Regions from separate parts of the Pseudoglutamicibacter cumminsii genome, predicted to be linked through region 2. Evidence: riboswitches for the same ligand, from Rfam matches in the RefSeq annotation. Region 2 holds a riboswitch; each other region holds the start of a gene.
The links. Region 2 has a riboswitch for S-adenosylmethionine ahead of JOD50_RS05145 (O-acetylhomoserine aminocarboxypropyltransferase/cysteine synthase family protein). Riboswitches for the same ligand answer to the same signal wherever they lie in the genome.
Positions count from the first base shown of each region.

Region 1 (7,053 bases), 320 kb from region 2:
TGGGCGCCGTCTCAGCCCTGCTCTCCGAGGAGCAGTTCCTCTCCTGGGGCTGGCGCATCCCGTTCCTCGTCTCCTTCCTGCTGCTGATCGTAGGCCTCATCATCCGCTCTAAGGTCTCTGAGTCCCCGGTCTTCCAGGCCGCCATGATCAAGGCTGAGGCTGAGGACAAGAAAAAGCCAAAGGTGCCGTTGATCTCAGTGCTTCGCCGCCCGAAGGCGCTCTTGTTGACGATGTTCGCCGGCGCCGCCGGCTTCGCCCTCCAGGTGCTGCTCCCGACATTCGCCGTCGGCTACTCCGCGGCCGGAGGAACGGCCCGTTCCGACGTCCTCTACGCCTTTGCGTGGGCCTCGGTCATCTCCATCTTCATGGTCGTCGGCTCCGGCCGGCTCTCTGACGCACTGGGCCGCCGTCCGGTGATGATCGCAGGGCTCGTGCTCTACGTCGCGTTCTTGTTCCCGATGTTCCCGATGCTTCGTTCCGACAGCTGGCTCGTCATCCTCGCAGCGTTCACCATCGCCCTCGCCTTGCACGGCATGATCTACGGGCCACTGGCGGCATTCATCGCGGAACAGTTCGGCACCGAGTCCCGCTACACCGGCGCTTCCCTGGGCTACCAGCTGGCCACCCTGCTGGGTGCCGGCTTCACCCCAACGATCGTTGCGTCGCTCTACGCCGGGCCCGGTGGCGGAGAAAGCACACTGCCGGTCATCATGTTCATCGGTGCGATCGCAGCCGTCTCCACCATCGCGATCCTCCTGACCCGGGAATCGAAGGATCATGACCTGCTGATCCACGAGCACTAACTACAGCGGAAAAGTCACAAGGCCGCGGTGGGCAAATGCCCACCGCGGCCTTTCCGCGTTCTCTGCCTTCCACATCCGGGGATCTACCCAGACAGCCCTCCAGCCAGCAGTTCAGACAGCCCTCAAGGCAGCAGTGGAGTTGGGCAGCACGAGTCGACCGTCATCATTGATGAGCAGGTGGCCACACATGTTCGCCATCGGAGCCTGGGATGTGTGGGACGTCGCCGGCGCAGAGGCAGGTTCCCTCCCGACGCTGTCCATGCGATGACGCCCGGTGAGATCAGAGCACCACCGGCCCTGTACAACCACATCAGGGGCCTATACACCACATATCAGGAGAAAGAGGGGCTGCAACAAGTGGTTCTGCCCGACCTCCGAGCCCCGACGCGCTGTCCACGGCGGCACGCACGGCAAAGGCCCCGCTCCCCACATAGTGGGAACGGGGCCTTTCGAAGATGCCGGAGGTCGGCCGCCACTCTGGCGGCCGACCTCACGACACGACGCTGATCAGCGGTAGAGATCAGCGGTAGAAGCGGGCGAGGAAGACGGCCACGACGGCCGGGCGCTCCTCACCCTCGATCTCGAAGGTGGCCTCGACGACGAGGTGCAGGCCGTCGCCCTTGACCTCCTGGACGTCGGCGAGCTTCATGACCGCGCGGACGCGCGAGCCAACCTTGACCGGGGAGGTGAAGCGGACCTTGTCCAGGCCGTAGTTGACCTTGGTCTTGACGTCGGAAACGTCGAACAGCTCGCCCCAGAACGGGATGATCAGGGACAAGGTGAGGAAGCCGTGGGCGATCGGGGCGCCGAAAGGGCCGTCCTTGGCGCGTTCCGGATCCACGTGGATCCACTGGTGGTCATCGGTCGCGTCAGCGAAGGTGTTCACCATGTCCTGGGTGATCTCGCGCCACTCGGTGGCTCCCAGCTCGGTGCCTGCCATGGTCTTGACGGCGTCGAAGTCGACGACGGTGCGTGCGGTGGTCTCAGTCATGTTGCGGTCCTCTCAGGGAAGGGGTGGAAGGTGTAGTTAGGTCTGTGGGCCAGCGTGTTGCCGGCCCGGCTGGTCAGACGAAGGCACTGACGCCAGTTACGGCGCGGCCCACGATCAGTGCGTTGATCTCGTGGGTGCCTTCGTAGGAGTAGACGGCCTCGGCGTCCGCGTGGAAGCGGGCCACGTCGGTGTCCAGGGTGATGCCGTTGCCGCCGCAGACCTCACGGGCCAGGGCCACGGTCTCGCGTAGACGCAGGGAGGTCATCATCTTGGCTAGGGCGGAGTTCTCGTCCTTGTAGATCCCCTGCTCCTCTTGTTCCGTGAGCTGGACCATCAGGCCCAAGGAGGAGGTCAGGTTGCCGAGCATGATGGCCAGTTTCTCCTGGATGAGCTGGAATCCGGCCAGCGGACGGCCGAACTGCTGCCGTTCGCGGACGTAACGTAGCGCGGCCTCATAGGCGCCCGCGGTGGCGCCCACGGCCATCCAGGCCACGTCCGAGCGCATGGCCCGCAAGCAACGGGCCACGTCCTTGAAGGAGTTGATCCCCTCGAGCCGGGCGGTGGCGGGCACGCGCACCCCGCGGTACTCGATGTGGGCGTTCTGCATAATGCGCAGGGAAGCCTTGTTCGGGATGATCGACATGCTCACCCCATCGGCGTCCCGCGGAACCAGGAAGCACTTGACCTGGCCATCGGCGGTGTCACGGGCGAAGGTCGCGACGACGTCCGAGATGGTCGCGCCGCCAACCCAGCGCTTGGCGCCATCGATCACCCAGGTGTCCGTCTCCGGGTCATGGGTCGCGGTCGTGGCGAGCCCGCCGGCCACATCGGAGCCGTGGTCCGGCTCGGTCAGCCCGAACACGCCAGTCAACGAGTAGTCGAGGATCTTCGCGTCCAGCTCCTTCGCCTGCTGTTCCCCGCCGCCCAGGGTGCAGGCCGTGCGGAACAGGCCGGCGTGCGCGTTGTAGAGGGTGCCGACGTTGATGTCGCAGCGGGCCAGCTCGAAGTTGCGGAACCCGGTGAGGATCCTACGGATGGGCTCTCCGGCTTCCTTGAGGGCTGGCGGGTCCATCAGCGGCAACGCACGGACGGCGTCCACCAGCTCCTGGGGAAGCTCCGCAGCGTCCCAGGCCGGGTTGACCAGCGGCTTCACCGTGGTTTCGAGCCGTTCCCGGAGGTCCAGGATGACGGCACGCTCGGCTTCGGTCAGCCGCTCGGCGTAGCCGTAGAAGTCGGATGGGATGATGCTTCCGGTCACTGCTTCAGCCATCTCAGGCCCCCTTCGTCTCGGTCGCGGACCCGCGGTCCAGGCCCAGCAGGCGCACCGCGTTGTCCTTGAGGATCCAAGGCCGGACCTCGTCCTTGAGCGGCAGCTCCGCGAAGGCGGCCAGCCACTTGTCCGGGGTGATCAGCGGGAAGTCGGTTCCGAAGAGCACCTTGCGAGCCAGTACGTTATTCGACTGGCGGACCAGGGACTCCGGGAAGTACTTCGGGGACCAGCCGGAGAGGTCGATGTGCACGTTGGCCTTGTGGGTCGCGATCGAGTTCGCCTCGTCCTGCCAGGGCACCGACGGGTGGGCCATGATGATCTGCAGGTCAGGGAAGTCGGCGGCGACGTCGTCCAGCAGCAACGGGTTGGAGTACTTCAGCTTGATGCCGCGCCCGCCGGGCAGGCCAGCGCCCATGCCGTTCTGCCCGGTGTGGGAGACAATCGGCAGCCCCAGTTCCTGGAGCCGCTCCCAGAGCGGATAGTACTCGCGGTCCGAGGGGTCGAAGCCCTGCACGGACGGGTGGAACTTGAAGCCGCGCACTCCGAGCTGCTCGGCCTGGCGGGTGGCCCCGGCCAACGCGTCCGCCCCGGTGCGGGGATCCACGGAGCCAAACGGGATGAGGACGTCGTTGTTCCGGGCGCAGCCGGCCACGAGGTCGTCGATCGAGTTCGGTTTGTGGCCGAACTGGGTGCGCGCGTCCACGGTGAAGACGACGGCGGCCATCCGGCGTTGGCGGTAGGTCTCCGCGATGGTGTCGACGCTCGGGGTTCGCTCAGCGGACTTGAAGTACTTCGCGGAGGCTTCGAAGAAGTCTTCCGGCAGCGCCTTGTGGCCGCACGAGTCCACCTCGAGGTGGACGTGCATGTCCATGGCCTCGATGGCCGAGGCGTCCACGCCCAGCTCGTAGCGGACTGGGGCGCGGCCGGGAGCAGGGGTTGAGGCGGGGGCGCCGCTGTCGTTGCCGTGCTCAGCCCCCTGCGGAGCCGTGTCCTGGGTTCCGGTCATGGTGCTTGTCCTTAGTTCTTCTGTTCAGGCTCGAGCTCAGCAGGCAGCGGAGGCATCTTCTCGCCGACCTCCTGGAGGTTGCCCTTGACCAGCTCGGCGCCCTGGGTCTGCATGGTGGCGTAGTCCCAGCCGCCCTCGTGGTACTCGGTGGCCACTGGCTCAGGGTGGGACCAGACCTGCAGGCGATCTCCGCCGACGCCGATGGCCTGGCCGGTGATGCCGTCGGCCTCCGGGGAGGAAAGGAAGGCGATCAGGCCGGCGACGTCGTCGGCGGTTCCGAAGCCGAGGTCATGGCGGAAGAAGGACGGCATAGCCTCGCCGCGCTCGTCAGCTTCGACGGCCTTCTGGAAGAAAGGAACGGTCTTGGTCATCGCGGTGGCGGCCACTGGGATGACGGCGTTGACCATCACTCCGGCGCGCTTCATCTCGAGGGCCCACGTGCGGACCATACCGACGATGCCCGCCTTGGCTGCGGCGTAGTTGGTCTGGCCGAAGTTGCCTCGCTGGCCGGTTGGCGAGCCGATGCAGACGATGCGGCCGGCCACGCCGTTCTCCTTGAAGTATGCGTAAGCGGCGCGGACGCAGGTGAAGGTTCCCTTGAGGTGGACGCCGATGACGAGGTCGAAGTCCTCGTCGGACATCTTCAGCAACGACTTGTCCCGCAGGATGCCGGCGTTGTTCACCAGGATGTCCAGGCCCCCGAAGGTATCTACGGCGGTCTTGAACAGCTGGTCTGCAGCTTCGCTGGTGCCGACCGGGACCACGGCGGCGACGGCCTTGCCGCCGGCTTCGGTGATCGAGGCGACAGCGGCGTCCGCGGTCTCCTGGTTGACGTCGTTGATAACCACGGAGGCTCCCTGGCGGGCGAGCTCCTGGGCGTAGGCGAGGCCCAGGCCTGCGCCCGAGCCGGTGACGATGGCGACCTTACCGTCGAGGGACATGGGGTTCTCCTTCGGGATGACGTTCTAGATGTCGGTTGTGTCCTGATGTGGCGTTCACCACACAAGAACCATGACAGTACATATAATTGAGAATGTCAATTATTTTTCGAAGAGTGCTTTTTCGAGTACGATCCTCTGCAGAGGATTTGCCCCCTCTAGGGCAAGTACAGAGACAAGATCAGCTGGATCGCGTCCTCAAGCACACGGACCAAGGAAGCAAGCACATGACGACCACAAAGGACACCTCCGGAGCCACAAGCAGCCCGGCCGAGGCCGCCCAGCGCTTCCCCGCCCCCTCCACCGCGCTTGCGGCCGAGCGCATGGCGGAGTTCACGTCGTCGGAACTCGCCGGCCAAGTCCAGTTCTTGGCGGCCCGGCTGCGCAGCATCGGCCACAGCCACGCCAACCGCGTCCTGCAAGAGGTGATGGGGCTGAAAGTCCGCCAGTACTCCGTGTTGGCCCTGGCCGCCTCGGACGTGAACCCGTCGCAGCGCGAGCTCGGCGACTTCCTGAGCTTGGACCCGAGCCAGATCGTGAACCTGGTGGACTTCCTGGAGAAGCGAGGCTGGGTCGAGCGCCAGGTGGATCCCCGCGACCGTCGCTCCCGGATCGTCGTCGCCACACCGCAGGGGCAGGACGCCTACCGGCGGGCACACGCGCTGACCATGGCCTCCGACGACGTGGTGCTCGCCGCGCTCAGCGCCAGCGAACGGCAGGAATTGAGCCGATTGCTGGAGAAAGTCGCCTTCTAATCTCTGCTTCCTGAGCCCCGCCTTCTGATTCCAGCTAAAGCCTCACGAAACGCCCCTGCATCACCTCCACCTAGGGCGCCTGCATCTAAGCAGGCACCACCTAAGACAACACTGCAGGGGCGTTTCTTGTTGACGTTTTGTGACGTGCGCCGCCCGGCAGGCTGTTGACAGCACCCTGCCGGCACGTATAGAAATGATGCTTGTAACCCATCCAGAGCGACTGAGAGACCTGGCTCGTTGACGTCGCAGCAACCGGTTTATGCACGGTGCTCCCGCCAGGAACGATGGAAAGGAATAACTGTGTCATCGTTGTCCACGCACACCCCTGTCCACCCTGCAGCTGGCGCTGAGATCACCGCCGATGCGGAAGCCAGCACCGCTGTTTCCTCCGCCGACTTGAGCTTCGCTGAAGGTCTGCGTTACGTCACCACGCAGGACGCGCCGGTCACCCCGTGGGAAGCCGGCCACACGCCTAGCCTTCACGAACTGCGTGAGCATTTCGGGCCGATCTTTGACCGCATCGCGCTCGGCGCTTCTGAGCGTGAGACGCACCGTGTTCTGCCGTTCGTTGAGATCGCGGAACTCAACCGCGCCGGCTTCACCGTGCTGCGCGTGCCTACCGAGTACGGCGGCCCGGGCGTTCCGTTCTCCGACTGGGTGCAGCTGCTGATCGATCTGGCGGCGGCTGACCCGAACATCGCGCATCAGTACCGTTCCCACGCTGGTTTCGTGGAGACGCTGCGGTACCACGATGAGCAGACCCGCGAGTTCTGGTACGCGAAGGTTCTTGCCGGCGATGTTGTAGGCAACGCGTCCACCGAGGTGAGCGGGAATGCGCTGAATACGCTCAACACGACGCTGGCCGTGCAGGCGGACGGCTCCGGGGTGCTCAACGGCGCTAAGTACTACTGCACCGGCACGGCGTACGCGACGCATACGCGGGTTTCGGCCACGTTGCCTGATGCGGACGGAACGCCGACCGAGGGTCGACAGTTCGCTGTCGTTTCCACGCGGGCTCCGGGCGTTGAGCTTGAGGATGACTGGAACGGTTTCGGTCAGAGCCTCACTGGTACTGGAACCACGCGTTTCACCGATGTGCGTGTTGCGCCCGAGCACATTCTGAACCGCGTTCCCGGCAGCGCTGAGGCGCAGTTTGAGGCGCCTCTGTTCCAGATTGTTTTGCTCGCGGTGCTGGCGGGTATTGCTCGCAACGTCGTGAACGATGCGGCGGCTGGCGTGCGCCGGCGGACCCGCTCCTTCAATACCGGTTTGGGTGTTCCGCACTCTGAG
Region 1 is NZ_JAFBCO010000001.1:787,340-794,392, forward strand. Features, by position in the region: gene JOD50_RS03605 (MFS transporter) at 1-803, shown strand, start outside; gene JOD50_RS03610 (MaoC family dehydratase) at 1,324-1,794, opposite strand; gene JOD50_RS03615 (acyl-CoA dehydrogenase family protein) at 1,868-3,064, opposite strand; gene JOD50_RS03620 (amidohydrolase family protein) at 3,066-3,935, opposite strand; gene JOD50_RS03625 (SDR family NAD(P)-dependent oxidoreductase) at 4,082-5,011, opposite strand; gene JOD50_RS03630 (MarR family winged helix-turn-helix transcriptional regulator) at 5,236-5,763, shown strand; SAM riboswitch class I at 5,968-6,054, shown strand; gene JOD50_RS03635 (acyl-CoA dehydrogenase family protein) at 6,064-7,053, shown strand, end outside.
Region 1: another riboswitch for S-adenosylmethionine. It lies ahead of JOD50_RS03635 (acyl-CoA dehydrogenase family protein); the one in region 2 lies ahead of JOD50_RS05145 (O-acetylhomoserine aminocarboxypropyltransferase/cysteine synthase family protein).

Region 2 (7,053 bases):
CGAGCTTTTCGCGGGAAGCCGGGCTAAAGGAACGCAGCGTGACTTCGATAGTTGCGGTGGACGGGATAATGTTCGCCGCTGAACCCGCCTTGATCGATCCAACCGTCACGACGACGGGGTCGAACGGGTCGAACTGGCGGGTCACCATGGTCTGCAAGCCGAGGACGATCTCTGCCGCGACAGGCACCGGGTCTGCGGCTTGGTGTGGGGCGGATCCGTGGCCGCCTTTGCCGTGGACCGTGATGACGAGGTCGTCGCATCCGGACTGGATGGTCCCCGGCTTGGAGACGAACGTTCCATGCGCGTAGCGGTCGGCGTACACGTGGATCGCGTACGCTTCATCGACTGGCTGGCCAGCGGCTTCGAGCAGGCCCTCCTCGATCATGATTTTGGCGCCGCCAGCGGTTTCTTCGGCCGGCTGGAACATGCCCACCACATCGGCGGTGAGTTCTTCGCGGCGCTGCGCAAGGTACAGCAGGGCACCCACGAGGCCAGCGGTGTGCATGTCGTGGCCGCACGCGTGCATCTTCCCGGCTTCGGTCGGCGAATATTCGAGCCCGGTTTCTTCCGTTACCGGCAACGCGTCCATGTCACCGCGAAGCAGGACCACAGGGCGGCGGGTGCCTTCAGGCAGCGGCGCGGCGCCGCGCAGGACCGCCGTCACGGAGGATTGCGCTTCCCCCGTGTGCAGCTCGATCCCTTCGGTTCCTTCGAGCGCATCCAGAACCGCCGCTTGGGTCACTGGCAGGTGCCGGTCCAGCTCCGGATTCGCGTGCAAATAGCGGCGCAACCTCACGACCTGCTCGTTGAGTTCTGCTGGGATCGGCTCGTGTGCCGTAGTCGAATTGGCTGTGCTCATGATGGAATTCCTTGGCTTGCATCCGTGAACGGCGTCACAGCAAGTGTAGTGGGTCAGTCTTGTGACGCAGGGCCGGGCTGTGATGTAGCGCCGGGTTAGGGCAGTGCGTTGCGGATGTGGTGCAGGTGGGCTTCTTGGGCTGGGGTGAGGTAGCGGATGTCGCAGTTACTTAGGCCAGGGTTGCTGATGTTCCACTCGTCCAGGGTGTTGAGGAGGCAGCGCGTGGTTGAGCCGTGGGAGACTGCAACGATGCGCTGGCCGGGGTTGCCCCTGAGCGTTTCGGCGAGCGCTGATGCGGCACGGTGGCCTGCATCTTTGGAGGTTTCGACTCCTTCGAGGATTCCGAGCTCTTTACCGCGGGCCTCGACCTCTTCGACGTTGGGTAGGTGCGCTGGGAAGAGGTAGGTGAAGGTCTCTTTGTCGAGGTCGCCGTAGGCGCGGCCTTCGTAGGGCCCGTATGAGCGTTCCTTGAGCCCGGCGACAACGCGCGGCGCCCCGAGTCCGAGGTGTTCAGCGATGATCTCCGCGGTTTCGCGTGCCCTGAGTTGCGGGGAGGTGAGGATGACGTCCCACGGGCTACCCCATCGTGATGCCGCGTCAGTTCGCAAGGTTTCTGCGGCGGCGCGGGCCTGCTCGATGCCGGTCGCGTTGAGCGGCACCTCGCTGCTCCCCTGGAAACGGCGTTCTTTATTCCAGTCGGTCTGCCCGTGGCGGACGAGCGCTAGTGAGGGGATGTGATTTGGGCTCGTGGTCATAGTCCCAGCTTATGCCGGCCACACTATTACCTGCGCGCCTTAGTACGTCACATGCGTTTGCCCTGGCTGTGGTGAGTGCGCATAATGGTGGCTGACCATCTAGAGCGGTCGAGGGACCTGGCCCTGTGACACCGCAGCAACCATCGACGCAGCACCACCGCTGCAGCGAATGGTGCTCATGCCGGGATCGATGGATTAAAGGAGTTCCATGTCTTCTGCCGACCGTCAATTCGGTTTCCGTACCCGTGCCCTGCATGCGGGCGCTACCCCTGATTCAGAGCACGGTTCGCGTGCTGTCCCGCTGTACAACACGACGTCGTTCGTCTTTGAAAACGCGGACGATGCGGCAACGCTGTTCGCGCTCCAAAAGTACGGGAACGTGTATTCGCGTATCGCTAACCCTACGGTCGCGGCGTTCGAGGAACGCGTGGCTTCGCTTGAGGGCGGCATCGGCGCGGTTGCGACGTCATCGGGTATGGCCGCCGAGTTCATCACCTTCGCCGCGCTGTGCCAGGCCGGCGATCACGTGGTCGCTTCCTCGAAGCTGTACGGCGGAACCGTGACCCAGCTCGACGTCACGCTGCGCCGCTTCGGAGTCGAGACCACGTTCATCGACTCGACCGAGGTCGAGGATTTCGCCGCCGCGATCCAACCGAACACCAAGGTTCTCTACACCGAGGTCGTAGCGAACCCATCCGGGGTCATCACCGACATCGAGGGCCTTGGCGCCCTCGCCCACGAACACGGCGTCCCGCTGGTCGTGGACTCGACCCTGACCCCGCCGTACATTTTCCGTCCGCTCGAGCACGGCGCGGACATCGTGATCCACTCAGCCACCAAGTTCCTGGGCGGCCACGGCACCACGCTGGGCGGCGTCGTCGTTGAATCCGGCCGTTTCAACTGGGGCAACGGAAACTTCCCGTCCATGACCGAGCCGGTCCCGTCCTACGGCGACTTGTCATGGTGGGGTAACTTCGGCGAGTACGGTTTCCTCACCAAGCTGCGCAACGAACAGTTGCGTGACATCGGCGCTTCCCTGGCGCCGCAGTCCGCGTGGCAACTGCTCATCGGCATCGAAACCCTGCCGCAGCGCATGGACGCGCACATCGCTAACGCCCGCAAGGTCGCACAGTGGCTCGCTGACGACGACCGCATCGAGTGGGTCTCCTACGCCGGCCTCGAAGACCACGCCTACCACGAGCGCGGCAAGCAGCTGCTGCCGAACGGCGTGGGTTCCGTGTTCAGCTTTGGCGTCAAGGGTGGGCGCGACGTCGGGGCCGAGTTCATCGCGAACCTGCAGCTCGCAAGCCACCTGGCCAACATCGGCGACGCGAAGACCCTCGTGTTGCATCCGGCGTCCACGACGCACCAGCAGCTCAGCGCCGAACAGCTCGCTGCTGGCGGGATCGGTGAAGACCTGATCCGTATTTCCGTGGGCCTTGAGGATGTTGAGGACATCATCTGGGACCTCGACCAAGCGTTGGAAGCCGCCGTGAACGGTGCTGTGAGCGAGGAGGAAGCGTAATGAGCAACGAAACCGCCACTACTGAAGCGAACAGCACGTGGGTTGGCCCGTCCGCCCCGCAGCGGCTGAACCTGTTGCGTGCCGCGAAGAGCGTTGCGATCGTCGGCGCCTCCACGAATCCCGCCCGCGCGGCGTACTTCGTGGCGACCTACCTGCAGTCTTCCGCGCCGTACAAGCTGTACTTCATCAACCCGCGAGCCACCGAGCTGTTGGGTGAGCCGGTCTATCCAAGCCTCGATGACCTGCCAGAGGTGCCCGACGTCGTGGTTGCGTTCCGCCGCAACGAAGACCTCCCGAGCGTGGCTGAGGAAGCCGTGCGCGTGGGCGCAAAGGTGTTCTGGGCGCAACTGGGCCTGTGGAACGAGGAGGCCGCCCGCATCGCGGAGGCCGGCGGGCTCGCTGCTGTGATGAACCGGTGCATCAAGATCGAGCACGCACGCTTCCACGGCGGGCTCCACCTCGCAGGCTTCGACACCGGGGTCATCTCCTCCAAGCGGCAGCTGCGCGCGTAGCCGCGGCCGCCGCGGAGAGCTTGTGACGTGTCTACGCGGCGCGGTTCATGTTCGATGTTGCAGGCGTCACCGTGCGGCGTGCTGACAGGCAACTGGCGGAACTGGTGCCAGAATAGAGTCATGTCTGCACGCAACAAGATTCGCTCCAAGCTCGGCCTGCCCCCTTTCCCGGCGCGTTCGAGTAGTAAGCGCATCCCTGTTGCTTCACGGACCCCTCACGTACCGAAGGACAACATCCGTGCTGTCTCTTTCGACAGCGAAGGCGCGTTCCCGCTGACCGGCGCCCACACCATCGAGACTGCAGGCAAGTACTCCGAGGAGCACCCTGATCAGATCGTCGTGATCTCGATGGACAAGCCGACCGATGAGCAGATCGAAGAGCTCGCCGAAGCCTGGGATCTGCACCCGCTGCTGCTCGAGGATCTGCAGGCGCCGTCGCAGCGCGCTAAAGCGGAGCGGCAAGGCGACACCTTATTCGTCGTGACCCACTCCGTCGCATATCAGGATGACATCGAGGAAGTCGTGTTCGGCGAATTCAACCTCTTGATGCGCGGCAACCAGGTGGCGGTTCTGTGCCAGGACCAGGCGGCGGTGCGCGCGTGGCAGGCGAAAGGTTTCCGGCTTGAGCACCGCTTCGGCGAACAAAACGAGCTCCTCCAGCACGGCCCTGAAGCCGTGCTACACGCAGTGCTCGATGCGGTTGTTGACGGATACGGCCCCGTGCTGCGTGGTCTCGAGACTGACAAAGAGGAAATTGAGCGGCAGGTGTTCTCGGGCGACCCTGCGGCTGCCGAGCGTATTTACCGCCTGTCGCGCGAGATCATCGAGCTACGCCAAATGTCTAACGGTTTGGCGACCGTGATCCGCCGCTTGCTGATCGGTACCACGCGTTACGGGACCGACACCGAACTGCGGATGTACCTCGACGACGTCTCCGACCACCTGTCACAGATCATCCCGGACATCGCCGAACTACGCGACGCGCTGAACCAGATCCTGCAGGTCAACGCGACGCTTGTTTCGCAGCGTCAAAACGAAGACATGAAGAAGATCTCCGGCTGGGCGGCTATCATCTTTGCGCCCACGCTCATCGGCGCGATCTACGGCATGAACTTCACCAACATGCCCGAGCTCGAATGGAGCTTCGGCTACCCGCTCGCGCTCGCGGCAATGTTCGGATTCGCTTTGTTCCTGTTCATCGTCTTCAAAAAGAAAGACTGGATGTAGCTTTCTCACGATGGGGCTGGCTCTGCCCTGAGTCAGGGCAGAGCTGATGCCGCGGCTGGCCCGCGGTCAACGATCATGCCTTTGGCGCATCGACCCCAAGGCGACGATTCTCAAGAACCGGCAAGTATTCACGCACGTTCTTGAGCTTCTTGCGGCCAACCTTGCCCGTGACCAAGGCGTACGGCTCGTCCTCAAGGTACGCGACAGGCTGCGCCAACGGATCCAGAATGACCGAGTAGCCGATCGTCTGATTCGACGCCGTGCCCGCGGCGACAACCCACACCGTGTTCTCCACAGCGCGAGCCTTCAGCAGCGTCTGCCAGTGGTCAATCTTGTTCTCGCCCTTGTACCACGCCGCCGGAACCAACAGAACATCAGCGCCAGCCAACGCGAGGTTGCGGGCGAGCTCAGGGAAACGAACGTCGTAGCACGTCATCATCCCGAACGTCAGGTTCCCATACTTGAACGTCGCAACCTGCGACGGGTCGCCAGCGGAAATACGGTTCGACTCCTTGAACGTGAACGCGTCATACAAGTGGATCTTGCGGTACGTCTCTAGCTCCGCGCCATGCGCATCCACAGCCAGCAACGTGTTGTACGGCTTGCCGTTCGCATTCGGCTCATAGCCGCCCACCACAACAGCGATGCCGTGGCTCGCAGCGATCAAACCAACCTGGCGGGCGAAACGCTCCCACCCCTTCTCAACGAGGTCAGCGAAATCATCGCCAGCCTGAACCAGCGACAGCATCGATTCCTCTGGGAACACGATCATGTCCGCCTTCTCAGAGGCGGCCTGCCGCGCCAACTTATCCAATGTTTCGAGGTTCTCGAAGACATCGGCGGTCGGGCTGAACTGGCCAACGGAAATCTTCATCGCGTTCTCCTTGCTGTCTGCAACAAGCGGTGTGAGGCCTACTCTACACACTCAGGGGTAAAGCACAGCGTGCATAGAACAAACGCTCTATGCACGCTGGCTTCACATGTTAGTAACGGTCTTTTCAGGGCCCGATGGGGTCAGTTGACTTCAGGCTCAGTTGTCCTCAACCGGGCCGATCAGATCGCGCACGACGATGGTCGCGTCACGGTCCGGACCCACACCGATCGCGGAGAAGCGGCAGCCGGACATCTCCTCGAGCGCCTTGACGTATTTACGGGCATTCTCTGGAAGGTCATCGAGCGTACGAGCGCTCGAAATGTCCTCGGTCCAGCCATCGAAGTACTCGAAGATCGGCTTAGCGTGATGGAACTCGGACTGCGTCATCGGGACTTCGTCGTGGCGCACACCGTCAACGTCGTATGCGACGCACACCGGGATCTTCTCGATACCGGTCAAAACGTCGAGTTTGGTCAGGAAGTAGTCGGTGAAGCCGTTCACGCGGGACGCATAGCGAGCCATCACGGCGTCGTACCAGCCGGTGCGGCGCGGACGGCCCGTGTTGACGCCGAACTCGCCACCCACGGTGCGCAAGCGCTCGCCCATGTCATCGAACAGCTCGGTCGGGAACGGGCCGGCACCCACGCGGGTCGTGTACGCCTTGATGATGCCGATCGAACGCTGGATGCGGGTCGGGCCGATGCCCGCGCCCACGGACGCGCCGCCGGCGGTTGGGTTCGAGGACGTCACGAACGGGTACGTTCCGTGGTCCACGTCCAAGAACGTCGCCTGGCCGCCCTCCATGAGAACAACCTTGCCCTCATCGAGCGCCTTGTTGAGTTCGAGCTCAGCGTCGATCACCATCGGGCGCAGGCGGTCAGCGAAGCTCAAGAAATATTCGACAATCTCCTCGACCGTCACCGCACGGCGGTTATACACCTTGACCAGGAGTTCGTTCTTCTGACGCAGCGAGCCCTCGATCTTCTGACGCAGAATCGATTCATCGAAGATGTCCTGGACGCGGATGCCGAGACGGCCGATCTTATCCATGTAGGTTGGGCCGATGCCGCGGCCAGTGGTGCCGATCGCGCGCTTACCCAGAAAGCGTTCCGTGACCTTATCCAGAGTCTGGTGGTACGGGGCAACCAAGTGAGCGTTCGCGGAAACACGCAAACGCGACGTGTCCGCGCCGCGGGCCTCAAGCGCATCGATCTCCTCGAAGAGCGCCTCAAGGTTCACAACGCAACCGTTACCCAAAACAGGGATCACGTTCGGGGCCAAAATACCTGCCGGGATGAGCT
Region 2 is NZ_JAFBCO010000001.1:1,106,604-1,113,656, reverse strand. Features, by position in the region: gene JOD50_RS05155 (M20 metallopeptidase family protein) at 1-859, opposite strand, end outside; gene JOD50_RS05150 (histidine phosphatase family protein) at 955-1,614, opposite strand; SAM riboswitch class I at 1,707-1,811, shown strand; gene JOD50_RS05145 (O-acetylhomoserine aminocarboxypropyltransferase/cysteine synthase family protein) at 1,823-3,139, shown strand; gene JOD50_RS05140 (CoA-binding protein) at 3,139-3,651, shown strand; gene JOD50_RS05135 (magnesium and cobalt transport protein CorA) at 3,772-4,878, shown strand; gene JOD50_RS05130 (carbon-nitrogen hydrolase family protein) at 4,952-5,752, opposite strand; gene JOD50_RS05125 (adenylosuccinate synthase) at 5,909-7,053, opposite strand, start outside.

Region 3 (7,053 bases), 430 kb from region 2:
GTTACGGCAGCTAAAACGCGCCGCCGCTAGCCGCACACTACCGCCGCTAGCGGCGCGCTACGGCGGCTAGATCGTGACGAGTCCCTGAGGAGTTTTCAGCGTGACCGACTGCAGGCCTGGCATCCCGGAAGGGGCCGTGTAGTTGAACACGACGTTGCCCTTGAAGTCTTCACCTGGGTGGCCGAGCCATTCGTCGATGCGGTCGCGGTTGCCGGAGATCGTGAGCTCCACGATTTCACCGTGTGGCTCTTCGGCCATGGACGGGTGCAGGTCCTCGAAGCCCTCATCCCAGCGCAGGAAATAAGGCAATTGTGGGTCTGCGATGAGCCCGTTGATACCGATCTGCCGCCACGTGAGTTCGCGGCCGTCCGGGAACTTACGGGAGCCAGGGACAGCACCGCGCTGGAGGCGTTCTTCGATTGGGGTCATGTCGTCGACGGAAACAACCCAGCCCATCCAGCCGCCGCCCATCTCGGAGCGCTCACGCACAGCTTTGCCGAATGGCTGCTGCAACGTGGCCGGGTGGTCGAGTACCTCGACGACTTCGAGGTACTGGTGGTTGCGGAGTGGGAAGAACACGTTGCGTGTTCCGAAGCGTGGGTGCACGCCTCCTTTGACGTATCGGAGTCCGAGCTGCTCGGCGATACGGTCAGCAGTAGTCGTCAGGCCCTCTGGCCCGCATGCGTAAGAAACGTGGTCGAGCTTCATGGTTTAAATCTGGCACTGTGTGAGCTACATCTCTACTTAGGTTTGCCTAAGTTGAGGTTTCCGATGTGCTTGTTTATGCGACTGGGAAGGGCCTGTAGGTCTTCGCGAAAGGTCATGAAATAAACGCCGATGCGCGGCGCGGTTCACATTGTGAACACGCTCTGGCCTCGTCGTTCATCAGTGCTGTACGCTAATGAGCAAGGTCATGAGTGCCAGTGCAAAACCCCGGTTTGCTGGCCGGCAACCCTCCGTCCGCGGCGGGGTGCCCCGGGTGAGGACCTGGCCACACGGGAATGCCGCTGTGGCAAGCGCGGGCTATGCCCGCCCGTAACCGGGCGGACGTAACTTTTCCTCTTCAAGCGTTGTCGTCGTCTGACATGCGCGGGCAAGCCCCTCACAGTGAGCAAGGGGTGCTCTTTTAATGTCCCAGCAGAAATTTGAAACTCGTCAGATTCACGCCGGCCAGACGCCAGACCCAGTCACGGGGTCGCAGGCTCTACCGATCCACTTGACCAACGCGTACGTGTTCCCGGACACCGAATCGGCGGCGAATCGTTTCGCGTTGAGCGAGCTCGGCCCGATCTACACGCGCCTCAACAACCCAACCACCGAGGTCATCGAAAACCGCATCGCAAACCTCGAAGGCGGTGTCGGCGCGCTGTTCGTCGCATCCGGCATGGCCGCAACAAGCTATGCGATCCTCAACGTCGCAGAAGCCGGCGACCACATCGTCGCCTCGCCATCCCTCTACGGCGGAACCCAGAACCTCTTCAAGCACACCTTGCCTAAGCTCGGCGTTGAGGTCACTTTCGTGGAGGATCCAGACGATCTCGACGCCTGGCGCCGCGCGATCAAGCCGAACACCAAAGCGTTCTTCGGCGAAACCATCGGCAATCCACGCCAAGACGTGTTCGACATCGAAAACATCGCCGCAATCGCACACGACGAAGCCGGTGTGCCACTCATCATCGACAACACGCTGGCAACCCCGTACTCGCTGCGGCCTATCGAATGGGGCGCCGACGTCGTCGTCCACTCCGCAACCAAGTACCTCGGCGGCCACGGAACCGTGATGGGCGGGGCCATCATCGACTCCGGCAACTTCGACTACACCAAGCATCCGGAACGCTTCCCGGGCTTCAACCAGCCGGACGAGTCCTACCACGGCATCGTCTACGGCCGCGACATGGGAGTCGGTTCGCCTCTGGGCGCGAACCTTTCCTACATCCTCAAGATCCGCGTGCAGCTGCTGCGTGACACGGGTGCGGCGATCTCCCCAATGAACTCGTTCCTGATCGCTCAGGGCCTCGAGACGCTCTCGTTGCGCGTTGAGCGGCATATCGAAAACGCGCAGAAGGTCGCTGAATGGCTCGAAGCCCGGGACGACGTCTCCGCGACCATCTACGCGGGCCTGAAGTCCTGCCCGTGGTACGAACGCGGCCGCCACTACGCACCGAACGGCGTGGGTGCGATCGTCTCGTTCGAAATCAAGGACGCAGAGGAAGACGAAGAAGCCGCCCGCGCTTTCGTGGACGCGCTCGAGCTGCATTCGCTCGTTGCCAACCTGGGTGACGTTCGCTCGCTTGTCGCGCACCCGTCGTCCACGACCCATTCGCAGCTGAGCCCTGAAGAGAAGAAGGCCGCCGGCGTTGGCCCGGGCACGGTCCGTCTATCCGTGGGCCTCGAACACGTCGACGACATCATCGCTGACCTGCAGAAGGGTTTCGACGCATTCCACGCCGCCCGCGCATAACGCACGGGAAGCGCCACTTGCTGGCGCCCGGCAACGGAATCGTCAGGAACCCATCAAGCAAAAGTACTAAGCGAAGGCAGCGTCATGACGTTGGATGTACGAGAGCACTTGCAGCACAACGCCCCGGAGAACGGCGTGAAGATCCTTTCTCTAGGGCCGCTGGATCTGGAAACGGGCGGTCACTTGCCGCAGACCCACATCGCGTATGAGGTTTTCGGCGAGCTCAATGCGGACCGCAGCAACGCCGTCTTGGTCTTGCATGCGTTGACCGGCGATACTCATGCTGCGGACGGCGGGCCAGCCGACGATGCGGTTGCCGGCTCGCAAGCCAACGATGCGGCATCCACGGCCGCGGCTGCACCGGAGCCGGGCTGGTGGCGCGATGTCGTGGGGCCGGGTAAGCCCGTGGACACCAATACGTATTGCGCGGTGGTTCCGGCGGCGCTTGGCGGATGCTCCGGAACGATCGGCCCCGCATCGCTGGCCGAGGACGGCCAGCCGTATGGTTCGCGGTTCCCGTTCGTGACGATCCGCGACATGGCTGCGCTTGAGTTCCGGCTCATGCAGGCGCTCAACATCGATGCATGGCATGCGGTTGTGGGCGGCTCGATGGGTGGTGCCCGTGCGCTCGAATGGGCCGCGAGCTATCCGGAGCACGTCAAGCGGTGCGCCGTGATCGCGGCGACCGCGGAGTCCTCGGCTGAGCAGATCGCTTTCGCGCAGATCCAGACTCAAGCGATCCGACTCGATCCTGAATTCCACGGCGGTGACTATTACGGTCACGGCAACGGGACCGGCCCACAGCGTGGTCTGGGTATCGCGCGCCGTCTTGCGCACGTTTCCTACCGTTCCGCTGCCGAGCTCGACCATCGCTTTGGGCGCTCGCCGCAAGGCGAGGAGCTGCCGTTGGGTTCTGCTGGCCGCGATGAGCGCGGCCGGTACGCCGTCGAGTCGTATCTTGATCACCAGGCGCACAAGCTCGTGAACCGCTTTGATGCGAACGCATACCTCACGCTCACGGAGGCCCTCATGAGCCACGATGTGGGTCGCGGCCGCGGGGGAGTCGAGGCGGCGCTCGGCGCTCTTGATGGCGTCGAGTTCTTCATCGCCGCGGTTGATACGGACCGCCTGTATTACCCGCAGGAGTCGCAGCGGATCGCGGATGCGCTCCCGGGCGATGTTGAGGTTCACGTGGTCTCAACGCCGGTGGGTCATGATGGCTTCTTGACGGATGGGCATCAGCTGGACGCGCCGTTCCGCGAATTCCTTGCGTGAGTGCCGCGTGGCAGGATGGTCTTATGATTGAAAAGTGGGAACCGTTTGTTGTTGAGCATGTGCCTGAGGGCGTGAATGAGTCTGCGCCGCTCTTGGTTTTCTTGCATGGTTTCGGCGCGGATGAACGCGACCTCTTGCCGATTGCGAGCATGCTTCCGGAGCAGTTCATTATGATGTCGGTGCGTGCGCCGCTTGAACTGGGTTTTGGCGGTTACGCGTGGTTCCCTCTTTCAAACCAGGATCTGGAGTTCAACTCGGCTGATTACAGCCAGGTCGTTGAGGATCTGACCGAGTGGGTTGTTGAACGCAAGAAGCAGCACGAAACGGTCACGTTGGTGGGCTTCTCGCAGGGTATGGCGATGGCGACCTCAGTTGCGCGCCGTGCTCCCTCCGCTGTGGATGCGTTGGTGGGTTTGTCGGGTTTCACCCTGGAGCAGTTCGCTGACGATGCGGGTGAGGATTTCTTCAAGGATGAAGAGTTGGCGTCGCGTGAAGAGAAGATGCCGATGTTCTGGGGACGCGATCCGGAAGATCCGGTGATCCCGGACCGGTTTATTGAGCCGACGAACACGTGGGCGCGCGCGAACACGGACCTCACGAAGGTCAATTACCAAGGCATCGGCCACGGCGTCGGCCAGACCGAGATCCGTCACATCGGCGAGTTCCTGACCGCCAAGGTGCTCGGCGCTCAGGTGTAGGCCGCAGGCCTAGGCGCGCAGGTTGAGGTCGCTGTCCTAGGCGACAGACCCAGCGGCGTTAGAAGTCTTCGTCCTCGCGGGCCACACGCAACGTCATGTCGTGAAAGCCGACCACGTCGTCGAAATCGAGTTGCCGGCCACGGCGGGTTTCGACTTCGCCGTTGACGGTTGCGGCACCATCGGCGATCTCTTCGCGAGCCTGCACGCCGTCCTCAACCACGTTGGCAAGCTTCAAAAACTGACCCAAACGAATACCTGCGGTGCGGACGGGTACGTCAATGATGTCTGCGGAGCTCATATGTCCAGGGTCTCACGAGCAGAGCTAACTACGCACGCCTTCAATAACGCGCCAAATATCCTACGCAACCGTTAGGATTGACGACAGACCACAACGGACCGCAGCCGGCGGCCCGTGACAACCGATGGAGTTCACTCAACATGGCAGCAGCGTCCAAGCTGGATAAGGTCATTTCACTCGCTAAGCGGCGTGGGTTCGTTTTCCAGGCAGGTGAAATTTACGGAGGTTCGCGCTCTGCATGGGACTACGGTCCGCTGGGTGTTGAGCTCAAGGAAAACATCAAGCGCCAGTGGTGGAACACGTTCGTACGTTCCCGTTCGGACATGGTGGGCCTGGACTCCTCGATCATCATCCCGACCCCGATCTGGCAGGCATCCGGCCACGTTGAGACGTTCACCGACCCGCTCGTCGAGTGCCTGTCGTGCCACCGTCGCCACCGCGAAGACCACCTTCTCGAGGCCTATGAGGCTAAGAAGGGCCGCATGCCGGAAGAAGGCATGGCGGAGATCGTGTGCCCTGACTGTGGCAACCGCGGCCAGTGGACTGAGCCGCAGCAGTTCTCGGGTCTCATGAAGACCTATCTCGGTGCCGTCGATGATGAGTCGGGCCTGCACTACCTGCGCCCGGAGACCGCGCAGGGTATCTTCGTGAACTTCTTGAACGTCGTGAACTCGGCCCGTCGTAAGCCCCCGTTCGGCATCGGGCAGATCGGTAAGGCGTTCCGCAACGAGATCACCCCAGGTAACTTCATCTTCCGCACGCGTGAGTTCGAGCAGATGGAGATCGAGTACTTCACCCCACCTGAGCAGGCGTCTGAACTGTTCGATGAGTGGGTTGAGGACTGCTGGAACTGGTTCGTTGACCTCGGTGTTGACCCGGATAACCTGCGTAAGTTCGACGTCCCTGAGGGCGAACGCGCACACTATTCGGAGCGCACGATCGACCTCGAGTACCGTTTCGGTTTCCAGGGTTCGGAGTGGGGCGAGCTCATGGGTATCGCTAACCGCACCGATTACGACCTTAAGCAGCACATCGAACACTCCAAGACTGACTTGTCGTACTTCGATCAGGCGAAGGGCGAGCGTTACGTTCCGTACGTTGTTGAGCCTTCGTTCGGCCTGACCCGTTCGATGATGGCGTTCCTTGTGGATGCCTACCACGAGGACGAGGCACCGAACACGAAGGGCGGAACCGACGTCCGCACCGTACTCAAGCTTGACCGCCGTCTGGCTCCGGTCAAGGCCGCTGTCTTGCCGCTGTCCCGTAACGAGAAACTGTCCCCGCTGGCTCGCGAGCTGGCTCAGAAGCTCGGCGCGCAGTGGAACGTTGACTTCGATGACGCGGGCGCGATCGGCCGTCGTTACCGCCGCCAGGATGAGATCGGTACGCCATTCTGCATTACCGTGGACTTCGATTCGCTTGAAGACAACGCTGTCACTGTGCGTGAGCGTGACACGATGCAGCAGGAGCGCGTCGCGATCGATGAGCTTCCTGCTTATCTTGCAACCCAGCTGATGGGAGCTGTATGAGTGTGGCTGAACTTGAGGGCCTGACGTTCCGCCCGTGGGCGGAAGGCGACGACCTGCGTCTGTTGGAAGTGTGGGGTGGCCCCCGCACTCCGCAGGCGCATGAAGACCGAGCCATGTTGCGGCCCTCGAGTGATGAGCCGTTCGCTCGTTGCATTGTCGCTGAGCTGAATGATGTTCCGATCGCGGCGGGCGTCGTGTATTCCTCTAGCCTGCATCCGCAGCGGTACTGGTTCTATGTTGAGGTCGCTTTGGGCGAACGTCGGCAGGGGATCGGGCATCAGTTGCTCGCGCTTTTGAAGGCTGAGTTGCCTGCGGGTGCGCAGCTGAAGTCGCGTTATACGGCGGCTGCCGCGGGCGAGAACCCTGATGCCGATGGTGCTGCCGGCTTCCTCGCGGCCGAGGGCTTTGGCCTGATCAACAAGTCGATGCTGGTGGTCGTTGAGCCGTCTGCGTTGCCTTTGCCTGAATTCGCTGAGGACGGGCTGGTGCTTGAGGAAGCGGCGACGGGCTCTGTTGAGTTGTCCACGTTGGTCGCTGAGTTCTATAACGCGACGCATGCGTGGGATCCGTCGACTATGACGTTGGGTCTTACTCAGACGATGCTGTTGGGTCCGCACACAGGCGCCAAGGGTGCTGTTGTGGTTCGTGACCGCGCGATGGGAGAGGACGCTCCGATCCTCGCGTTCGCGGTTTCGTATGAGCCAGCGCGTCCGGACGCTCCGACCGAGGTTTTGTTGGGGTGGAACCCTGAGCTGGATGAGGAACGCGCAGCGCAGGCTTGCAGGGATTTGC
Region 3 is NZ_JAFBCO010000001.1:1,532,398-1,539,450, forward strand. Features, by position in the region: gene JOD50_RS06940 (CPBP family intramembrane glutamic endopeptidase) at 1-14, shown strand, start outside; gene JOD50_RS06945 (VOC family protein) at 67-708, opposite strand; SAM riboswitch class IV at 910-1,025, shown strand; gene JOD50_RS06950 (O-acetylhomoserine aminocarboxypropyltransferase/cysteine synthase family protein) at 1,130-2,461, shown strand; gene metX (homoserine O-acetyltransferase MetX) at 2,546-3,736, shown strand; gene JOD50_RS06960 (alpha/beta hydrolase) at 3,760-4,434, shown strand; gene JOD50_RS06965 (RNA-binding S4 domain-containing protein) at 4,493-4,732, opposite strand; gene JOD50_RS06970 (glycine--tRNA ligase) at 4,873-6,261, shown strand; gene JOD50_RS06975 (GNAT family N-acetyltransferase) at 6,258-7,053, shown strand, end outside.
Region 3: another riboswitch for S-adenosylmethionine. It lies ahead of JOD50_RS06950 (O-acetylhomoserine aminocarboxypropyltransferase/cysteine synthase family protein); the one in region 2 lies ahead of JOD50_RS05145 (O-acetylhomoserine aminocarboxypropyltransferase/cysteine synthase family protein).

Region 4 (7,053 bases), 190 kb from region 2:
AAGGCGTTTTTCGCGGCAGGCCGTCTGGATAACTTGGCTTCCGTGCACGCGGGTTGTGTTGCGCTGGGTGAGGCCGCCGAGGCAGGCGTGAGCGAAGATGCTGAGCGGATCGCGATGTTCGCGGCTTTCGACCACGAAGAGCTCGGTTCGGCTTCGCGCTCGGGTGCGGCTGGTCCGTTCCTTGAGGATGTTTTGAACCGTATCTACGCGGGCTTGGGCGCCTCGGCCGAGGAGCAGGCGCGGGCGTACGCGGAATCCTGGCACGTGTCTTCTGATGTGGGGCACTCGATCCACCCGAACTATGCGGGGCATCATGATCCGGTGGTCAAGCCGCTTTTGGGTTCGGGTCCGATCTTGAAGATCAACGCTAATCAGCGGTATGCGACCGATGCAGTGGGTGCTGCCGCGTGGGCTGGCTGGTGCCGCGAGGCGGGGGTTGAGAGCCAAGAGTTCGTGTCGAATAACAACATCCCGTGTGGTTCGACGATCGGCCCGATCGCGGCGACCCGCCTGGGCATCCGCACAGTTGACGTGGGTATCCCGATTCTGTCGATGCACTCGGCCCGCGAACTCGCTGGCGTGAGCGATCTGCATGACCTGTCCAAGGTCGCGAAGGTCTTTTACACGGCGTAGTTTAGCGTCAACGTTTCCTGGGCATCTCATCTGCGTTTACTTTTAAGTCGTTTCCAGTTCTGGAGATGAGGATTAAGACGTGATGTAATCCCCTGCATGTCCCACAACGGCACATCCACGCGCGGAGGCAGCGATCGCACGCGCAGCGCGCAACCTAGGAAGTTCCTTCCGGAGGTTCAAGCGCTACGTGCGATTGCTGTTCTCGCGGTTGTTGCATGGCATTTCCACCCAGAAACTGCCCCGGGTGGTTTTGTTGGCGTCGATATCTTCTTTGTGATCTCAGGTTTCCTGATCACGTCGAAGCTTCTGCGTGATGCAGAAACGCACGGCAAGATCAATCTTGCCGAGTTCTGGGCTGCTCGGATTCGGCGCATCATGCCGGCGGCTACGGTCACGGCTGGCGCGATCATCATCGCGACGTTCATCTGGTGGCCTTTAGAACAGTGGAAACAGATATCTCGCGAGGGCATCGCGAGTCTGTTGAGCGTCGTCAACTGGGTCCTGGCCTTCGATTCCGTGGACTATCTGGCTGAGGACAACGCTCCGACCGCGTTCCAGCACTACTGGTCACTCAGCGTTGAAGAGCAGTTCTATGTTGTGTGGCCGCTGATCGTGGTTGTGGCGATCTGGCTGGCTCGTCGCACCAAGCTGTCTTTGCGAGCCTACGCGACGATCCTGTTCTCGGCAGTGATCGTCTCCTCGCTTGCGTGGGCTGAATTTCAGGTTCGTTCGAGCGATCCGGCGGCGTATTTTGTCACGACCACTCGCGTGTGGGAGCTCGCCTCGGGCGGCATGATTGCGGCTCTGGCGCCGCACATCCTCAAGGATGATCCGGGCCGCAGACAACGGGTAGCCGGAGGCGTTTCGTGGCGCTCGCTGCTCGCGCTGGCGGGGTTGGCGGCGATGTGCTGGTCGATTTTCGCCTACACGCAGGAAACGCCGTTCCCTGGTGTGACGGCGCTTGTTCCCGTTGTGGGTGCCGCAGTGGTGATTATCGCGGGCCGTACGAGCGGCCCGCTTTCGCTCAACTGGCTGGTTGATTGGGCGCCGGTGCAGTGGGTCGGCAAGATCTCATTTTCGCTGTACTTGTGGCATTGGCCGGTGTTCATGGTTTTCGTGCAGATCGTTGGCCACAAGCCGTACTGGTGGCAAGCGGTCATTCTCGTGTTGGTTTCGCTTGTGTTTGCTCACCTTTCGTGGCGTTTCGTTGAGGAGCCGGTGCGGCGGTGGAAGCGTTTGAAGGTTTCGCCGCTGCCGGCGTGGATTGCCGGCGGGGTTGCGACGATCGTTGCGGTTGCGGTGGCGTTTGCCCCGACTGCGCGCATCGATGCGTTCATTAAGGAGCAGAGGCAGCTCGCGGCAGAGCTGTTGAAGGCCGAAAAGCCTGGGTTTGGTGCTGGCGCCTGGGATCCGCTGGTCACAAAGGCTGAGGATGAAAAGCTCGATGCGGGGGATCCGGAGAGCCCGGGCGGCCGGTTGGTCGTGGACGAGGAGCGTGCAGATGAGCTCCCGCCGGCACTGCCGTATGGTTCGGCGATCACACCGGTACCGTTGGAAGCTGAGTTTGATACAACCTCGGCGGATGACTGTTTCCCAAGCGCAACCGAGACGTCCACTCCGCGCTGCGTCAAGGGTAAAGAAGACGGTCAGAAGACGGTGGCTGTCATGGGGGATTCACATTCTCAGATGCTGGTCCCCGCGCTCGAGGAAATGGCTCAGGAGCACGATTGGCGCATCATCACGTACACCAAGGCTTCGTGCCCGATGTCGCTTGAACCGCGGAAGCTCGTTGACCCTGAAGAGCGCTGTGTTGAACCGAATAAGAAGTCGATCGAACAGGTTCTTGAAGACGAGCCTGACGTGATCATCACGCAAAACTACTCAGGTTCAACCTTCCGCGGCGATGCTGTGGATGGTTACGAGCGGACGTTTAAGGAACTGCAGAAGAGCGGAGCGCAGCTCGTGGTGGTTCGGGACACCCCGATTCCGCCTACCAACAAGAACACTCCTCGGCCGCGCACATGTGTTTCCGAAAACATGGACCGTCCTGGGGTGTGTGATTTCACCGTCGAGAAGGGACTGCTCGATGATCCGGCGATCGAAGCCGCACAGCGGTTCGATGACATCTACGTCATGGACCTGAGCGATCACTTCTGCACCAAGGACACGTGCCCGGTAGTTGCTGGTAACTCGCTGATCTACCGCGACGGCAACCACGTCGGTGACACGTACCTCAAGAGCTTGATTCCCGTCATGGAACGCCGCTTGCCCGAGCGTTTGTTCTAGACACCGTGTTCTATCACTGAGTGCCGCACCGAGCCGTCGTGAGCGGCCTCTGCCAGAGTGAGCTTATCCACAGGGGATTACGTCCTCACCCGGACTATGGGTAGACTGGTTCTGTTGTCCTCTATCAAGTTTTGCTGGCAACCGCATTGTCATGTGTGTTCCGGCAGGCCTGGACGCCCTCACATGCAGGGCAGGGGATACCGCAATAGAACCTCCTGGTACGGAAAGACCGTGCCCGTTTCATGTCCAAAGGAGGTGGGTTCACTTGCGTAACTACGAACTGATGCTGCTGGTTGACCCCGAGGTCGACGAGCGCACCGTTGAACCGACGCTCAACAAGTTCCTCGAGGTCGTAACCAAGGACGGCGGAACCGTCGAGAACATCGACATCTGGGGTCGTCGCCGCATGGCCTACGAGATCAACAAGAAGGCTGAGGCCATCTACGCAGTGGTTAACTTCACCGCTGAGCCACAGACCGCATCCGAGCTTGACCGTGTTTTGGGCCTCAACGAGTCCATCATGCGCACCAAGATCATCCGCCCAGAGGACCAGCGCATCAAGTAAGCGCGTCCTACGCGGGCACAACCACGTTTAACGCTTCAAGCTAGGGGGAAACATGGCTGGAGAAACCATCATCACCGTGGTGGGTAACCTCACCGCCGATCCAGAACTGCGCTTCACGCCATCTGGTGCCGCGGTAGCGAACTTCACGATCGCTTCGACTCCTCGCCTCTTCGACCGTCAGACTAACGAGTTCAAAGACGGCGAAGCTCTCTTCATGCGTTGCAGCGTATGGCGCGAACACGCCGAAAACGTGGCGGAATCGCTGACCAAGGGTATGCGCGTCATCGCCCAGGGTCGTCTGCGTGCCCGCAGCTATGACGATCAGAACGGCAACCGCCGTACCGCATGGGAACTCGAGGTCGACGAGGTCGGCCCGGCCCTGCGCTACGCAACCGCGCAGGTCTCCCGCAATCAGCGTGGAGGCGGCGGTGGCGGCAATCAAGGCGGCTTCGGTGGCAACACCGGCGGCGGTTTTGGTGGCGGCAACCAAGGTGGCGGCTTCGGCGGCCAGCAGCAGTCCCAGGGCGGCGGCGGAGACTGGGGAGCACCTCAGCAATCTCCAGCTAACGACCCGTGGGGTAACTCTGGCGGCTCAAGCGACTGGGGTGCAAACCCTGGCCAGTCCGCACCACCGTTCTAAATCGTTCCAATCCAACATCCATCCCGCAGCTAAAACTGCGGGCTCCAAAACAAACTAAGGAGCTCCACGATGGCTAAGCCTGAAATTCGCAAGCCTAAGCCTAAGGCCAACCCGCTCAAGGCCGCCGACATCGAGGTCATCGACTACAAAGATGTCGCCCTTCTTCGCAAGTTCATCTCTGACCGCGGCAAGATCCGCGCTCGTCGTGTAACTGGCGTGTCCGTGCAGGAGCAGCGCAAGATCGCTCAGGCGATCAAGAACGCGCGCGAAGTCGCTCTGCTTCCCTACTCCGGCGCTGGCCGCGGCTAAGCAAGAAGGAGGAGAGAAGAAACATGGCAAAGCTTATTCTCACGCATGAGGTAACCGGCCTGGGTGCTGCTGGCGACATCGTCGAAGTACGCGACGGCTACGCACGCAACTACCTGCTGCCACGCGGCTACGCGATCATCTGGACCAAGGGTGGCGAGAAGGACGTCGAGTCCATCAAGGCCGCTCGCGAGGCCCACCGCGTAGCGAACCTCGAAGAAGCACAGAAGATCGCTGAAGCACTCAAGGCTGCTGAGATCCGCATCGAGGTTAACGCTGGCGAGTCCGGCCGCCTCTTCGGTACCGTCAAGCAGGCCGACGTTGCAGCAGCAATCGAGGCTCAGGGCCTGGGCAAGGTCGACAAGCGCACCATCGAGATCGCACAGCAGGTCAAGACCACCGGCCACTACAAGGCCACCGTCCGCCTGCACGAAGACGTTCTCGCGAACACCACGCTGCACGTTGTTGCAACGCCAAAGGGCAAGTAAAACCGAGCATTAGCGCACTGCGCAGGCTCGAAGATTACGAACTCTGAAGCATAAACGAACGCCGTCACCCGCGAAGGGTGGCGGCGTTCGTCTCATTAAATGAATTAAACGACACATCCAGTTGCGGGCCCCTCGCAGAACTGCTTATCGTTTAAAACACGAATCATGAGTACGGATTTTTAGGCCCTGGCTAATCCGTCGGCAACCCTCTCGCGTAGGTGGGGTGCCCCAGGTGACGATTCGGCCGTCGGGAATGCCGACGGCAAGCTGCGCCGGCCATAGAGGACGGCCGTAACCGCGAAGGATGAATCGCCATGTCCCTGACCCATACTTTCGACCAGGCAACCCTGCGTACCGCATTCGACCGATTCCCAGTAGGGGTCGCAGCCCTGTGCTCGCGGGTAGGTGGACGCCACGAAGGCATGGTCACTTCGAGCTTCGCAGTCGGAATCTCATATGAGCCCGCGCTCGTCTCGTTCTCCGTCCGAAACGAATCCCGTACGTGGCAGCGCCTCAAGCACGGCTACCGCCTCGGCGTCTCCGTGCTTGCAGATGAGCATCGCGAGGTCTGCTATCAGCTCGCATCCCGCGACGAAACCAAGCGTTTCAACGGCCTCGACGTCACCTTGGCGGACTCCGGCGCGCTGTTCCTGGACCGCGCTGCACTGTGGCTGGAAACCTCGGTCTACGACACCGTGCCGGCAGGCGACCACACCATCGTGCTCCTGAAGGTTCACGCTGTATCCCAGGGCGAAGACCACGGCGAACCGATCGTGCTGCACGGCAAGACGTTCCACGACCTCGCGCAGGTGCGAGACCGCGAACTCGTGACGGCGTAACGGCCTGGAGCCCGGTGTCACATGCTTGAGCGGAACACCTAAATAGGCTTATAGCTTAGAAATAATCAGTGAAATCCCCTTTCACATATGCATAGGCTTAAGCCATGGAGAAGAAACATTTAGCCCTCACGTCCGTAGCTGCCCTCGCGCTGGCTTTGTCCGCATGTGGCACTCCAGCGGAGGACAACAACTCCTCCAACGAGAGCGAAACTCAGCAGACTCAGGAAGCCACGCAGAACACTGAGTCTGAAGACATGGCATCGCAAGACACCAGCGATGACATGGACGATTCTGACGACGCTGACGACAATAATGACAACAACGACGCCGCGGCCCCAACCAAGGGTGGCAGCAAGGACAACGCTCTCAAGGCGATCGACACCGCTGAAAAAGAAATCGGCGGCAAGGTCGTTGACCTCGACTGGGATGACGACAAGAGCGGCTGGGAAGTAGAAGTCTACGAGGGCGGCAAGATCCACGAAATTAAGATCGCTGCCGACGGTTCCAAGATCATCGAACGCGACGACGTCGAAAACGCAGATGCCGACGACCGCCGTGAATACGACGCGATCAAGACCGACATCCGCAAGGCGATCGAAACCGCCCTCAAGGACACCCCAGGCTCCCTCGATGACGTCAGCGTTGTCGAGGAACAAGGCCAGATCATGTGGAACGTTGAGATCTACCCAGAGGGCGGCGGCTCCGATGTAGACATCTACATCGACGTCAAGAGTGGCGTCAAGAACGGCAAGATCCTCAAACGCGACAGCTAAACACGCGCAACCTCGCCACGTAGCGAGGACACGATGAGCTAAACACGGTTACCTGGCCGCAATGGCATCGAATGCGGACAGCACCCGGCGGACATCCCGCTGAGGGTCACGCGAACGAGCCAAAGCGCGCACCAACGCGACTCCGGCAACACCAGTGGAAGCCAACGCGGCAGCGTCCTCAGGATGCACATCGCCGATAGCAACCACAGGCACTCGGGAAGCTGCGACAAGCCGAGGATAACCGTCAACACCTATCGGGGAACGACCCGAATCCTTCGTGGGGGTGGGCCTGAAAGGGCCTGCCCCCACATACGTTAAAAGCTCCGACCACTCGTTGGCCTGCTCAACGAGTTCAAGTGTGCCCGTAGTCAGCCCGACGACAGCATCCGAACCCAACAGCGCACGAACATCCGGCACCGGAAGATCATCCTGGCCCACATGCACACCATGCACGTGAGCGCCCCGCCGCATCGCCGCAGCGGCGACCTCAACCGAATCATCCACCACCACACGAGTTGCCGGA
Region 4 is NZ_JAFBCO010000001.1:916,529-923,581, reverse strand. Features, by position in the region: gene JOD50_RS04285 (M18 family aminopeptidase) at 1-633, shown strand, start outside; gene JOD50_RS04280 (acyltransferase family protein) at 730-2,919, shown strand; gene rpsF (30S ribosomal protein S6) at 3,185-3,484, shown strand; gene JOD50_RS04270 (single-stranded DNA-binding protein) at 3,537-4,124, shown strand; gene rpsR (30S ribosomal protein S18) at 4,194-4,433, shown strand; gene rplI (50S ribosomal protein L9) at 4,457-4,918, shown strand; SAM riboswitch class IV at 5,080-5,193, shown strand; gene JOD50_RS04255 (flavin reductase family protein) at 5,233-5,757, shown strand; gene JOD50_RS04250 (PepSY domain-containing protein) at 5,862-6,530, shown strand; gene JOD50_RS04245 (thiamine phosphate synthase) at 6,579-7,053, opposite strand, start outside.
Region 4: another riboswitch for S-adenosylmethionine. It lies ahead of JOD50_RS04255 (flavin reductase family protein); the one in region 2 lies ahead of JOD50_RS05145 (O-acetylhomoserine aminocarboxypropyltransferase/cysteine synthase family protein).